DNA from 2 places in the Clostridium celatum genome. Region 1 is predicted to be linked to the other one. Evidence: riboswitches for the same ligand, from Rfam matches in the RefSeq annotation. Region 1 holds a riboswitch; the other holds the start of a gene.
The links. A riboswitch is a leader RNA that binds a small molecule or an ion and turns the genes downstream of it on or off. The one in region 1 is predicted to bind S-adenosylmethionine.
Positions count from the first base shown of each region.

Region 2: another riboswitch for S-adenosylmethionine. It lies ahead of metF (methylenetetrahydrofolate reductase [NAD(P)H]); the one in region 1 lies ahead of LPC13_RS11655 (methionine ABC transporter ATP-binding protein).

Region 1 is NZ_JAJKGM010000028.1:22,966-31,035, reverse strand. It holds gene ftsW (putative lipid II flippase FtsW) at 1-911, shown strand, start outside; gene LPC13_RS11685 (hypothetical protein) at 1,420-1,779, shown strand; gene LPC13_RS11680 (hypothetical protein) at 1,911-2,081, shown strand; gene LPC13_RS11675 (hypothetical protein) at 2,087-2,395, shown strand; gene LPC13_RS11670 (RNA polymerase sigma factor) at 2,621-3,115, shown strand; gene LPC13_RS11665 (DUF4179 domain-containing protein) at 3,108-4,403, shown strand; gene LPC13_RS11660 (DUF503 domain-containing protein) at 4,692-4,979, shown strand; SAM riboswitch class I at 5,092-5,286, shown strand; gene LPC13_RS11655 (methionine ABC transporter ATP-binding protein) at 5,439-6,404, shown strand; gene LPC13_RS11650 (methionine ABC transporter permease) at 6,404-7,051, shown strand; gene LPC13_RS11645 (MetQ/NlpA family ABC transporter substrate-binding protein) at 7,198-8,031, shown strand.
Region 2 is NZ_JAJKGM010000004.1:63,087-71,156, reverse strand. It holds gene LPC13_RS03045 (homocysteine S-methyltransferase family protein) at 1-2,117, opposite strand, end outside; gene LPC13_RS03040 (methionine synthase) at 2,107-2,772, opposite strand; gene LPC13_RS03035 (S-ribosylhomocysteine lyase) at 2,939-3,394, opposite strand; gene metF (methylenetetrahydrofolate reductase [NAD(P)H]) at 3,417-4,292, opposite strand; SAM riboswitch class I at 4,413-4,516, opposite strand; gene LPC13_RS03025 (MraY family glycosyltransferase) at 4,561-5,511, opposite strand; gene LPC13_RS03020 (V-type ATP synthase subunit D) at 5,733-6,380, opposite strand; gene LPC13_RS03015 (V-type ATP synthase subunit B) at 6,384-7,766, opposite strand; gene LPC13_RS03010 (V-type ATP synthase subunit A) at 7,759-8,070, opposite strand, start outside.

The sequences.
Region 1 (8,070 bases):
TAACGCCATTTATTGGAGTTGAAGTAAATGGAGCTAAACGTTGGCTTGATATTTTTGGAATATCATTCCAACCATCAGAGCTTGCAAAGTATGCAACTGTATTTTTCTTAGCATATATGATTGAAAAAAGAGGTAGAATGCAAGAAAGTTTTTGGAAAGGGCCTATGTTTTATCTAGTATTTGTAGGGATTTTAGCTGGGTTAGTATTAGTAGGAAGAAACTTAAGTATTACAGCAGTTATAATGTTTGTTGCATTTATAATGCTTTATGTTTCTGGGATGAAAAGAAAACATATAGCAAATATATTTGCTATGGGGGGAGTCTTAGGAGTATTAGCTATTCTTATAGAACCTTATAGAATTGCGAGAGTGTTGAATTTTACTAATCCATTTAAAGATGCATCTGGAGATGGATATCAATTAGTTCATTCTTTTTATGCATTAGGTTCAGGTGGGTTATTTGGAGTTGGTCTTGGTAACTCAAAGCAAAAGGCATTATATATGCCAGAACCACATAATGACTTTATATTTTCAATTATAGGTGAAGAGTTTGGATTAGTTGGATGTACAGTTGTAATTGGATTATTTTTAATTTTAATATTCCAAGGTTTAAATGTAGCAGCAAAAGCTAAAGATAAATATGGAAGATTATTAGCTATTGGAATTACTTCTGTAGTTGGGATACAAGCGATAATAAATATTGCAGTTGTAACAGGAAGTATGCCTGTTACGGGAGTTCCTCTTCCGTTTATAAGTTATGGAGGTACTTCACTTGTATTCAATTTATGTGCTATGGGAGTATTACTTAATATTTCTAGTCAGCGTAGAGTACCAAATAAGGAAGTAAAACCTAAGGAAATAGAAGAAAATCAAACCAATAATATCTATAGCTTTAGTAATTATAATAAATAAAGTTTTTGATAAAGGTCTTAGTATAGTTTTGTAAAACTAATATTAGGACCTTTTATACAATAATAAAGGCAATATCCAGATGATTATAGTAAATTTAGATTTATGATGACAAAGATAAAATTAGAACAAATGAGCTATCTAAAAAAGGGTGGAATAACTAAGACAAATCTTTCAGTACTTAAAAATAATAAATCAAAAGTTATTATTTTTTTAATTTTATATAAAATATGTAATACTTTAGAGTACTAATGAAGTGATATTTTAGAATATAGAAATGATAATAAAGAGTAAGGAGAGAGAAGAAAATGAGATGAAGAGAGAGTCCAAATTTATAATAAAGAAGATATGGTTAATATCAATAATTATCTTTATAACTGTGATTATATTAAGTTGTTTTTTTAAAATAAAATTTTTTATATTTGGAATTAATCCAAATTTTTTATATTATATTTTATTTCTCATTATTATTATATGTCCAATTGTATTTTTCTGTTGTGAAAAAGAAGATATGTTATTAGGAAAGTTAATTTATACTATAACTATGGTATTAATTATAGCAATAAGTATGTTTATTTATATGTTTTTATTTAGTGGAAATAAATATTTTACTTTTAAATCTCCACAAAGAACTAATGATTTAGTTATAGAAGAAAAAAGTTTTCTTTTAAGTGGTATTAGCACATTTTATGAGAAAAAATTTGGAGTATTTATTAAACCGCTAGATATTGAAATAAATATAGATGATGGATTTAGACCATTTTCAACTGACTCATATGAAATAAATTGGATAGATGAAGATACAGTTAATGTAAGATATAATTATGGTAATGAAGATGTGTGGAAAAGTGAAATTATAAAATTAAAATGAAGCAATATAGAGATGGAGAAGAACAATAAACTTGATAGAAAGAAGTTTATATCAAATTCGCTAATAGAGATTATTATAAAAATGAAAAGAATTATTAGTTTAAAGGATAATTAAATAAGAGGAGAGGTATAATGGAAATACTATTAATAATTTTAATTGGTCTTATGATATATAATATTACTATACATATTCCAAATAAATTAAAAGAGCAAGATGAAAAACAAAGATTGCATTTTGAGGAATTACGCATAAGATTGAATAGGATAGAAAACAGTTTAGAAGAGATAAGAAATATGGAGTAAATAATATGGATATTTTTAAAATATTAAATAATGATATTGAAGGACTTAATGAAGAAGAGCGTGAATTTGCCGAGAACTTTAATGAGACTTTACGTGAAAAGATTATAGATGAACTTGCTATATATGAAACTAATGAATTAATTAAAGATTTAAAAAGTGATGAAGAAATATTTAGAGAAAAAATAGAGTATATATTTATTTATGGGAAAAAGGGATATAATAAAATGCCAACAAAAGCATTAATAGATATATACCTTGATAAGAAAAATGAAGGTGACTTTATTAATTTAATTGAAAGTCTAAGTGAAATTTAATAATACCTCAGGGGAAGTGAAAAATAATTTCCTCTGAGGTGTTTTTATTAGAAAAACCTAAAAAATATAATGCTTAATTTTTAAGATTTATAGTTTATAGAAGAATTTAAAAAATTTTAAATAGCGATAAAAAACATTTAAACAAAATAGGTTGTTCATACGTCTATATAATAGAATTAAATAAAATAGTACTATTTACATAATTTTAGATGGGAGAATACATTAATGATTAAAATTAGGGGTAGGAGTTTAGAAAAGAGATTTGAAGACTCTGTAAAAGAAAATAAAGAAAAATTTTATAGGTTGGCTTATTATTATGTGAAAAATCATCATGATGCAATGGATATATTGCAGGAAAGTATTTTGAAAGGATACTCTAATTTATCTAAGATAAAGGATGAAAATGCTATAGATAAGTATCTTAGTAGGATAATAGTTAATACAGCAGTAGATTTTATAAGAAAAAATTCTAAAGTTGTAGTTGTAGAGAATGATTATTTAAAGGATAAGTCTGTAGATGATGAAAAATCGGAAATAGGTTTAGTTATTGATACTCTTCCAGAGGAGCTTAAGGATGTTATAATTTTGAAATATTTTCATGGATATAAAATTGATGAAGTTGCAGAGGTTTTAGGTATTTCTATTTCTACTGTTAAAAATAGAATGCATAAGGCATTAAAAATATTAAGAGTAGAAATTAAGGAGGAGAGTTATGAGTAAGAATTATTTAGATGATGAAAAATTAAGATATGAAAATATAGAAATTCCTGAGGAACTTGATTTTATGGTGAGAAAGACATTGAAAGAAGGGAGAAGAAAAAGAAATTTAAAGAAATTTTATAAATATGGAAGTGGAATAGCATGCACATTTTTGCTGTTTGTAGTATTAGTAAACATTTTTCCAAATGTAGCTTATGCTATGAGCAAAGTTCCTGGTCTTGATAAACTGATAGAACTTGTGACTTTTGATAAAGGCTTTGATAATGCTGTAGAAGAGGGGCTGGTTAAAGAAATTAACTTTCAAGAGCAAAAGAATGGAGTGAAGCTTAAAGTAAATACTATTGCTGGAGATTGGAAGAGACTTTGGTTAGGATATGAGATATCAGGAGAAAAAAATTTAGGGGTTGATATTAGTATTGTTACTGAAACAGGAGGTGTATCATGGAGTACATTTTATACAGAACCATATAGTATTAAAAATGAAGAAGGAGAACAGGAATCATATATAGAGATAGCCTTTGAAGAATTTAATGAAGAATTTACTTTAGAGTTTAATGTTTATGACAAGGAAAAAGGAAGAAAAGATGATTTAAGCAAGGAGTATCTAGCAAGTTTTTCTGTACCGATAAAGCTTGAAAAAGAAATATTTAATAGTGAATTAATGGATATATCCTTAGATAATACAATTATTAACACTGAAATTGGAGATATAGAAGTAGTAAGTTTAAAAACTAGTAAAACAAGAACTATTATGGAATTTAAGCTTAATAGTGATATATATGATTATATGACCTTTGAAAATCCTAGACTTATAGATAATGAAGGAAATGAATATGAAGTAAGTTCATCTTATGAAAGTCAGGGTTTTGAAAATAACTTTATAGAACTTCAAGGTGAAATAAAGGAAAGTATTAAATCTTTAACCTTTGTTTTTGATGAAATGTATTATGCTAGAAAAGATAATAGAAATATTATAATAGACTTAAAAAATAAGGGAGTTAAACCTAACGATTACAATATTGAATTTGTAAGTTTTATAGGAAATAATCTTACTTTAAAAGCAAGGGATGTTAAAAGTATTTCTTTTGACAATATTATACTTGAAAATGGAGAAAGTTTAATTAGTGAAAGTGGGGTATCTTGTATAAGTGATGAAGAAAACAATGAATATTATGTTAAGTCATATTTAAAATTAAATGATACAATACTAGATGAAGTAAAACTTAAAATATTTTGGATAATGAAGGATAGTGTTAAAGGTGATTATATAGAATTAATAAAACAATAAAATGAATTAAGAGTTAATCTAATAATTGGATTAACTCTTAATGTTATTTTATATTATTTCTTTAAGGGAATTAATTTTTTTATAATTACTTACCTTTAATTATTTATTCTTTTGTAAGTTATATAAACTATAAATATAGTATAGTTTGTTATGATAAAATTATAAGAACAGGTAATTATATCAAGAAATAAAGTAGTTGATATATCATATATTATATAAAGAAGATTATTTTAGACATTGATATTAAAATTTACTTTTTAGTAAAAATAAAGTTTAGAGGTGAAGTAAATGAAAATATTATTAATAAAAATTGAACTTAGGGCAGAATGGGTGCATTCATTAAAAGAAAAAAGAATGATAGTCTTGAGCCTTTGTAAAAGGCTTACTAATAAGTTTAATGTGTCAGTGTCTGAAGTTGATCATCAAGATGTACATCAAAGTATAGTAATAGGTATATGTAGCGTTGGAACTTCAAGAGATGTACTTCAAGCTTTAAAGGAAAAGATTTTAGATTTTATTGAAGATAATACTGATGCAGAACTTTTAAAAATAGAAGAAGAGGTTATGGATTATTAGAAAGAATATTTAGTATAAAAAATAAAAAAAGTATATAGAAGTTATTGACAAAAATCTTCAAGTAATATATATTAATATCAACAGCAGAAAATATTGGAAAATTTAATAGATAATCTTATCAAGAGTGGTGGAGGGACTGGCCCTGTGAAACCCAGCAACCTATTAACAGTTAAAAGTTAGTAGTTAAGGTAAAACTTCAATGGTGTTTTAAAATTTGGAGATTTTAAAGAAATTTTAACCTTAACAATCAACTAATAACTATTAATGTGGTGCTAATTCCTGCAGTTTTTTAACTGAGTGATGAGAGGGTAAATTTAATAAGTGTATTTATACGTACTTGAGTTTATTCTCTAGTGCGTTTTTTTTATATTTTTTCTTAAATTAATAAAAAGTATAGTATTTAAGTAGTAAGCTTAAAATTTATGATTTTTATTATTAACTAAATGGAGGTGGACAAACATGATTAAAATGCAAAATGTAAAAAAGAGTTTTGGAGATATAGAGGTTTTAAAGGATATTTCACTAAATATAAATGAAGGTGAAATATATGGACTTATTGGACATAGTGGGGCAGGTAAATCAACACTTTTAAGATGTATAAATGCCTTAGAAGATTATAATGACGGATCTATAGTTGTTATGGATAAGGAAGTTAACAAATTAACTGAAAAAGAAAAGAGAGTATTCAGAAAAGATTTAGGAATGATATTTCAAGGATTTAATCTTTTAAATAGAAAAACTGTATATGATAACGTAGCACTTCCATTACAAGTGTGGGGAGAGGATAAGGCTTGTATAAAAAAGCGTGTTAATGAGCTTTTAGAGATTGTAGGGCTTTCAGATAAAGCAAAAAGTAAACCAAAAGAGCTTAGTGGAGGACAAAAACAAAGAGTTGCTATAGCTAGAGCATTAGCATTAGAACCAAAGATTCTTCTTTGTGATGAAGCAACATCAGCTTTAGATCCTAAAACAACAAAAGATATACTTTCACTTTTAGACGATATCAATAAAAAATTAGGAATTACAATAGTTGTTGTTACCCATCAAATGGAGGTTGTAAAGCAAATTTGCCAAAGAGTTGCATTGCTTCAAGGTGGAGTATTAGTAGCAGAAGGAAAGGCAGAGGAGGTATTCTTAAGACCAGAAGTATCGCTTAAAAAATTCTTAGGAGAAGATGAAGAAGATGCACTACCAAATACCGGAGTTAATATTAAGTTATTTTTCCCAAGTAATTCTTCAGAAAATGCTCTTATAACTAAGATGGCAAGAGAACTTAATATAGATTTTTCTATAGTTGGAGGAAGGCTTGAAAAGTTTAGAGATGAGGTATTAGGTAGCTTGACTATAAATATAGATGAAAAGGATAGAGAGGAAGTTATGAAATATCTTTCATCTAAAGATGTTATATTGGAGGTGTTATTATAATGGATAGTAAAATGATTAATATAATAATAGAAGAGTTTGGAAAAACTGTTTATATGGTGTTTTTTTCAACATTATTTGCAAGTGTTTTAGGATTTTTATTAGGAATAATATTAACAGTTACAAGTGATTCTGGATTAAAACCTAATAAGGTTATTTATAGAGTTTTAGATGTAGTAATTAATGTGCTTAGAAGTTTTCCTTTTATAATTTTAATAGTAGCTATAATTCCATTTACTAGAGCTATAGTTGGAACATCTATTGGTGAAACTGCAGCAATAGTACCACTTACAATTGCAGCTGCACCTTTTGTGGCAAGGATAATAGAAGGAGCACTAAAGGAAGTTGATCCAGGAGTTATAGAAGCTGCAAAATCATTTGGAGCATCAAATACTCAAATAATATTTAAAGTTATGATTAAGGAAGCAGTACCATCAATTATTTCAGGATTAACATTAACAGTAATTAGTATAATTGGTTATTCTGCAATGGCAGGTAGTGTTGGAGCAGGTGGAATTGGTAAATTAGCAATAAGTTATGGTTTCCAAAGATTTAACACGGAAGTTATGATTGTTACTGTAGTTATTCTTATAATAATAGTCCAAGCTCTTCAAAGCTTAGGTAATTACTTATATAAGAAATTAAGTTAATTATGTTATATATAAATTATTAGTAAATAAATATAAATTTAAGTTGTAAGAAGTATTAATTAAAATATGTAAATAGTAATTAAAAGTTATTTAAATAAATAAGTTAATAAGTAATATTAAAAATAAATTTTAGGGGGAATTTTAAAATGAAGAAAAAAATTTTAGCAGGAATTTTAGCAGGAGTATTATCATTAGGTCTTATAGGATGTGGAAGTAATGGAGCTACATCTAATGAAGGAAGTAATTCAAGTGATGATAAAATAATAAAAATAGGAGTTTCTCCAGAACCACATGCATCTATAGTGGAAGTTGCAAAGCCACTTTTAGAGGAAAAAGGATATACAGTAGAAATAGTAGAATTTAATGATTATGTTCTTCCAAATACAGCGGTAGAAGAAGGTGAGTTAGATGCAAACTACTTCCAAACAATTGCATACTTAGAATCATTCAATGATGAAAAAGATACTCATCTTACTTATACAGCAGAGATTCATTTAGAACCAATGGGAGCTTTTTCTAATAAGTATAAATCTTTAGATGAAGTAGAGGATGGAGCAACAGTTGCAATTCCTGATGATACTTCAAATGAAGCAAGGGCATTAAAAGTATTAGCAGCAGCTGGGCTTATTGAAATAAATGATGGTGATTTAATAACAGTTGCAGACATAACTTCTAATCCTAAAAATTTAAATTTTAAAGTTCTTGAGGCAGCAACATTACCAAGAGTTTTAGAAGAGGTTGATATTGCAGTTATAAATGGTAACTATGCATTAGAAGCAGGGCTTGATGTTAATAATGATACAATTTGTAAAGAAGATAAAGATGCTGATGATTTACAAGGTAGAAGAAATGTTTTAGCAGTTAAAGAAGGTAATGAAAATACTCAAAAAATTAAAGATTTAACAGAAGCACTTACTTCTGATGAAGTTAGAGAATTTATTGAAAAAGAATACAACGGGGCTGTAGTTCCTGTATTTTAATAAAAAAGTTAAGTTGTAAGTATTATTAAAAGATTAGTA
Region 2 (8,070 bases), on a different contig from region 1:
TCAACATTTTTACCCAAATCTATCACTTGAAATCCATAGCTTTCAAGCATTACTTTAACAATATTTTTACCAATATCATGTATATCTCCCTTTACTGTTGCAAGTATTATCTTTTCACTATTTATATTATCACTAATTTTTATATTATTTTTTAATATTTCAAAAGAACTTTGTACCGTTTCTGCTGAGGATATTAATTGCGGTAAAAATATTTGTCCTTTTTCAAATCTTTCTCCTACAATATTTAATGCTGGAATAATATGCTTATTTATAACATCTATAGGTTCATTTTCTTTTAAAAGTTCTTTTGTTACTGTTTGTGCTTCTTTTTTTAATCCCTTTATTATTAATTCGCTTAAGCCACTATTATTTTTATTTTCTGCTACAACTTCTTTTTTAATTTTATTTCCATATTTCTCTATGAATTTACTACCTTTTTTATCATAATTATATAGCAATTTAAAAGAATCTATCACTTCCATCATTGCTTCTGAATTTGGATTCATTATAGGTAAATTTAATCCTTCTTCTAATGCTAAAGATAGAAAAGTCTTATTTATTATTTCTCTACTAGGCAATCCAAATGATATATTAGAGACTCCTAATACAGTTTTTAAACCTAATTTTTCTCTAATTAATCTTAATGCTTTTAAAGTTTCCTTTGCACTTTGTCCATCAGCAGAAACTGGCATTACTAATGTATCTATAAATATATCTTCCTTTTTAATTCCATAGCTAATTGCTCTATTAAATATCTTTTCTGCTATCTTGAATCTTTCTTCTGCTAACGCTGGTATTCCTTCTTTATCCAAAGTTAAACCAACTACAGCTGCACCATATTTCTTCACTATAGGCAGTAATTTATCTAATATCTCATCATCTCCATTAACAGAATTAACTATAGCTTTTCCATTATAATATCTAAGTCCAGCTTCTACAGCATCTACATTAGTTGAATCTATTTGAAGAGGTGTATCTAAAATTCCTTGTAGGGATTTTACCGAATCTCTAATCCATTTTACTTCATCTATTTCTGGTAATCCAACATTAACATCTAATATAGAGGCTCCAGCTTCTACTTGCTCTATTCCTTGCTTAAGTATATAATTCATATCATTATTCTTTAGAGCTTCTTTAAATAATTTTTTACCTGTTGGATTTATTCTTTCACCTATTACTTCTACACCATTTATTTCTATAAATTTTGAAGGACTACATACAGCTGTAAAACTCACTTTAGGTCTAGAAATTATTTCTTTACTATTTATTAAAAGTCTAATTGAAGATATAAACTCTGGAGTTGTACCACAACATCCCCCTATAATAGATACACCTTCATTAATTAACTCTTCTATTCCTTCTGTAAAATCTTCTATTGAAATATCATATATTGCTTCTCCAAAAATTATACTTGGAAGACCTGCATTTGGTTGTACCATTAAAGGTAAGTTAGTATACTTTTTAATTTCTTTTATTACTTTTAAAATTTTATCTGGTCCTAATGAGCAGTTTACCCCTAAAGCATCTACACCTAATCCCTCTAAAGTAATTGCCATACTACTTGGTAGACACCCTGTAAATGTTCTACCATCCTCTTCAAAACTCATAGTACAAAATACAGGTAAATTACAATTTTCTTTTGCTGCTAAAATAGCTGCTTTTGCTTCATACAAATCTGTCATGGTTTCTATAAGGATTAAATCCGCTCCAGCCTTATGCCCTATAATTATTTGCTCTTTAAAGATTTCATATGCTTCATCAAATGATAGAGTCCCCATTGGCTCTAATAACTCTCCTATAGGTCCAATGTCTAATGCTATAAATGCATTGGTATCTTTTGTTGCTTCTTTTGCTAATGATACTGCTTTACTTATTGTCTCTTCTACAGAATAGCCACTTTCTTTAAGCTTTAATCTATTAGCTCCAAAGGTATTAGTAGTAATAATATTTGCTCCTGAATCTATGTAAGATTTATGTATCTTTATAATCATATCTTCATGACTAAAATTTAATTTTTCAGGATTTTCTCCTAACTTTAGACCATTTTTTTGAAGCATTGTTCCCATTGCCCCATCAAATAAAATTAATTCTTTATTAATTAATTCCTTAACTCCCACAATTACTTCCTCCCTTTCTAAAAACACAATCATTATATTTATTACATTTAGTACAGTCTCTCTTTGTCTTTTGTATTTTCCCCTTACTTAATCCAATAATCGCAGTTACTGATTTTCTTGGAAACAATATATTATGCTCTGTAGTTGTAACCCCTATTCTTTTGCTTGCATCAGTTACGCTTAATATTTTTTCCTGTGAATCTAATGATAAATCCCCATATCCAGGACTATATCTTGAGGTAATATTTAAATTGTTTTTCTTTGCAAATTGCTCTATATCATTTTGAATATTATCACAAACTTCTTCAATATAAGTAGTAGCACATGAATCTAAAACTATTGACTTTGTTAAACTAATCTTCTCATTGAGTATAATTTCTCTTTCGATATTTAATCCTAAAGTTACTACCATTAAGGCACATTTATCACAATGCTTTAAATGATTTTTTATATCTTCACCCTTTAAAACCAATGTAGTATCCTTTATTAAAATACCTTCATCATTATTTTCTATATTAAAATATCCATAAACATATTTAGGATCACTTTTTACAACTACTGTTTCCCTACATTCATCTATAAGTTCTTCAAGCTTTTCATCAATTATCTGTCCCCTAAAACCTAAGTATCTTAAAACTTCATCCCTATTTACCATTTAACTACCCCACTTTCAATAAAAATATACCTAACTTATAAAGAGCTTATCTGTCTAAAAAATTCATAACTTTATCTTTAGGAACTGCTATAATTTCGCTAAGCTATACATTCTTTATGAAATCATATCAGTTCCTAAAATATTATAATAGTATTTTTCGATTTAGTTATTCACCATAAATATTTAGGGAAAAACCTTTATTTAGTGCCTCTTTTGCATATTCTTTAGCTCCAAATAATGAAAGATCTCTATAATTTCCACATTGTATTTCATTTGCTGCTGGAATTTCTTTTGCTTCTAATATTTCTTTTAAAGCATTTTCTACCGCTACTTTTATTTCTTCACTATCTCTATTCCCAAATATACTTAAATAAAATCCTGTTCTACATCCCATTGGTGATAAATCAATTATTCCATCTAAATTTTTTCTAAGCTCAAATGCTAATAAATGCTCTAATCCATGCATTGCTGCTGTTCCAAAAGCCTCCTTATTAGGCTGTAAAAACCTAATATCAAATTTAGTTACCTCATCACCTTTAGGGCCATTTAATAAACAACATTTTCTTATATATGGCGCTTTTACCTTTCTATGATCTAATTCAAAGCTTTCTACTTTTTCCATAATTCATTCCTCCTAAAATTATCTATTTATTAATAGAATTAATAATTGAACTGATACTATTATTAATTTTCCTAGCAACATATGCATTATTCATACTATATAAATGTATTCCATCTACTCCACTAGAAATTAAATCTACTATTTGTTCAACAGCATATGCAATTCCTGCATCTCTTAATGCTTCTTTATCATACTCATATCTTTCCATTATTTTAATAAACTTCTTTGGCATATTTACACCACATAAAGATGTTATTCTTTCTATTTGCTTTTTATTTACTACAGGCATTATTCCTGCTTGTATAGGAGATTTTATACCTAATTTCTCTTTCTCTTCTAATAAATTGTAGAAATGATTATTATCAAAAAATAATTGTGATATAAATTGTGATGCTCCACTTTCTTCTTTAATCTTTAAATGAAGCATGTCCTCTTTTAAATCTCTCCCCTTTACATGCCCTTCAGGATAACATGCACCAAGTATGTTAAAATCTCCTCTTTTCTTTATATGAGAAATTAATTCATATGCATATTTAAAATCCCCTTTATGATTCCCCCCCTCTGGAACATCTCCTCTTAAAGCTAATATATTTTCAATACCATTAAATTTTAAATCATCCAATATAATATTTATTTCTTCTTTTGTTGAATTAATACAAGTTAAATGTGCAACTGACTCTACACCATACTTATTTTTTACTATTGATGATAACTCTGTTGTTTTATTTTTAGTTAAACTACCTCCTGCCCCATAAGTAACGCTGATGTAATCCGGTTTCAAATCTTTTAGTTCTTCTAAAGTTGAGTATATAGTATCAATAGATGATGTTGCTTTAGGTGGAAAAATCTCAAAAGAAAATACTACCTTTTTACTTTCAAATAACTCATTAATTTTCATATAAATAGCCCCCAATCTCATAAATAAATTACTAATTTCTTAACTAAAAATTATTTTTTAAGCACAAAAAAACCTAAAGGATATTTCCCTTAGGTTAATATAATTCATGCCTATAAAATATCCTTATCTATCAGCCATAAGCTGTTGGAATTAGCACCACATTAATATAGTTAATAGGTTGCCGGGTTTCAACGGGCCAGTCCCTCCACCACTCTTGATAAGTTTTAATATATTATACTATTTCTTTACATTCTTGTAAATAGCTTTATTATTTTATTAGTAGTAATATAATTGATACTATGCTACAAGTTAAACTTATTATACTTATATATGTAACAACTTGGTTTGTATTAAATCCTTTTGCTTGAAGTCTGTAATGTATCTGACTTCTATCTGCTTGATATACTGGTTTTCCTTCTGAAAATCTCTTAAATACAACAAATAAGTTATCAAATATAGGTACTGCAAGTGCTAATATAGGTATCATCAAACTCAATATTGTTGCTCCTTTAAAAGCACCATCTAAAGCAATTATACTTAAAATAAATCCTAAAAAGTTTGCACCTGAATCTCCCATAAATATCTTTGCTGGATACTTATTATAAAATAAGAAAGCTAATACTACAGCCCCTAATATAAGGGAAAATAATAATGATGTAGGTTGAACTAATATTATAGCAGTTGTTGCAAAAGTCATTGCTGATATAAATGATAATCCTCCTGCTAATCCATCCATTCCATCAGACCAATTTATAACTGTTGTTACTCCAAAAATCCAAGTTATAGTTAAAATAAACTGAACTATTTCCGGTAAATGCAAGTATACCCCAGTTAGTGGATTGGTAAAGCCTTCAAAAGATACTCCTGATTTATATACTATAACTGCTGCTAATAATTGTATTATTAATCTTGGAGTTATAGCAAATTCTTTTCCAACGCTCTTATAATAGTCATCTACTATTCCTATTAATAAAATTAATAATGCTCCTACAAAAATTCCATACTTTTCATCAAAATTATTATTACGAAGTATTATAAAATATGCTGTGAAAAATCCAATAAACATAGATATTCCACCACAAAGAGGAATTTCACCCCTATGCTTTTTTCTACTAGTAGGTTTATCTGTAAAATTATATTTAAATGATAACTTCATTAGTAATGGAGTTATCAAAAATACTATAGAAAAAGCAATAATTATAGCTATGAAATAATTCATTAAAACTCTCCTTGTTATATCAACTTATATTCTTCTTACGTATTCTATAAGCATTATACTATTAAATCTTCTTTTTATCAAATATATAATTTATATCCATAATATGAAAATAACAGGTATAAATATAGCTTTATACCTGTTATCCCTAGTGATAATGTGTTTAAGTAAAACTAATTATTTTTACTTATACCGTAGACTTCATAAGAAGATACTTATTAATACTATTCTGCAGCTCTTGCTTGAATCATATCTTTAACTTTCATAAGTCTAGTTAAAGCTCCTCTTTCATTTTCATCAAGTTTCATTCTTATAAACTTAATAGTTTCTTGTAATTGAGGAATTGTCATATATTCAAGAGCATTAACTCTTCTTCTTGTCTTTTCAATTTCATCAGCCATAAGCTGTGTTGATTTTTCAACTTCAGCTAATTCAAGTAACTTTGGAAGTATTGACTCTAGCTTACCTATAGCATCATCTAATTCAGAAGATGTATTTGCAAAACCATATGGGTAAATGCTTCCTTCACTATCTTGTAATTGTCTGTGGAATTTCATTTGTGGAACATTAACACTCATTATGTTTTTTGTTCCTACTTCAACAGATACGCTATCTTTTGGATAAGCAACTGCTTCTTCTAAGAATTCTGAACTCATTACAGCACTTGCCATAACGAAATCTTTAAAAGACCCTTCAAGTTCAGCTTCTACCGATTTTCTAAGTTCATTGTTATATTTAACAAGGTTAATGAATTGTCTCATTAATTCATCTTGTTTATCTTTAAGAAGCTTATGCCCTCTTGAAGCTGTAGATAGTCTTTTCTTCAGCTTAGATAGCTCCATTCTAGTAGGATTGACATTTAACTTTGCCATATTCTACTCTTCATCTCCCTTTGGCATATACTTTTCAAGATATTCATCTCTGATTCTCTTAAGTTCTGTCTTAGGAAGAATCTTAAGTAATTTCCAACCTAAATTTAAAGTTTCTTCTATTGATCTATTTGTTTCAAACCCTTGAGAAACATATTGTTCTTCAAAAGCTTCTGCAAACTTAGCAAATTTCTTATCTGTATCTGATAATGCAGATTCACCTAAGATTGCTGATAATTCCTTAGCTTGCTTACCTTGTGCATAAGCTGAGAATAATTGGTTCATTGTATCAGCATGGTCTTCTCTAGTTTTTCCTTTACCGATACCCTTATCTTTAAGTCTTGAAAGTGATGGTAGAACATCTATTGGAGGCATAATTCCCTTTTTGTATAATTCTCTTGAAAGGATTATTTGCCCCTCTGTAATATATCCAGTTAAATCTGGAATTGGATGTGTTTTATCATCTTCAGGCATTGTTAATATTGGAATTTGAGTGATTGATCCACCTCTTCCATTAATTCTACCTGCTCTTTCATATAATGTAGAAAGGTCAGTATATAGGTAACCTGGGTAACCTCTTCTACCAGGAACTTCCTTTCTAGCAGCTGATACTTCTCTTAAAGCTTCAGCATAGTTAGTTATATCAGTCATGATAACAAGAACATGCATATCTTTTTCGTATGCTAAGAATTCAGCAGCAGTTAATGCCATTCTTGGAGTAGCTATTCTTTCGATAGCTGGGTCAGAAGCAAGGTTCATAAATAATACAGCATTATCTATAGCACCAGTCTTCTTAAATTCATCAACGAAGAATTGAGATTCTTCGAATGTTATACCTATAGCTGCAAATACAACGGCAAAGTTAGCATCTGAATTTAAAACAGTCGCTTGTCTTGCTATTTGAGCAGCTAATTGTGCGTGTGGAAGACCTGAACCAGAGAAAACTGGTAACTTTTGTCCTCTAACAAGTGTATTTAATCCATCAATAGCAGATATACCTGTTTGTATAAACTCTGATGGGAAATTTCTTGATACTGGGTTAATTGCTTCCCCATTTATATCTAATTGCTTTTCTGGTATTATCTTTGGTCCATTATCAATTGGATGACCCATACCATCAAATACTCTACCTAACATATCTTCTGATACACCAAGTTGAAGTGGCTTACCTAAGAATTTAGCCTTAGTTCCTTTTAAGTTAATTCCTGAAGAACCTTCAAATAACTGAACCATTGCTTTAGATCCATTAACTTCAAGAACTTTACCTCTTCTTAATTCACCAGTTTGTATTTCAACTTCAACTAGTTCATCATACTTAACGCCGCTAACACCTTCAACAACCATTAAAGGTCCAACAACTTCTGTTACTGTTCTATATTCCTTAAGCATTAAGAACTCCTCCTTCGCTAATTAAAGTATCGATGTCAGCTCTTAATTCAGCAGCAATATCATCCATCTTAGCAATGTCATCTTCATGGATATACTTACTTCTTGCAATTTTATCTCTTACTTCTAAGTTTAATACCTTATCTAAGTAAATCCCTGCATCTAAAGCTCTTTCAGCTTCTTTTCTGAATAATAATACAAGCTTTAACATTCTATATTGTTTATCAAGTGAAGTGTAAGTATCTATTTCGTGGAAACCATTTTGTTGTAAATAGTCCTCTCTTATAGACTTAGCAACTTCTAATTT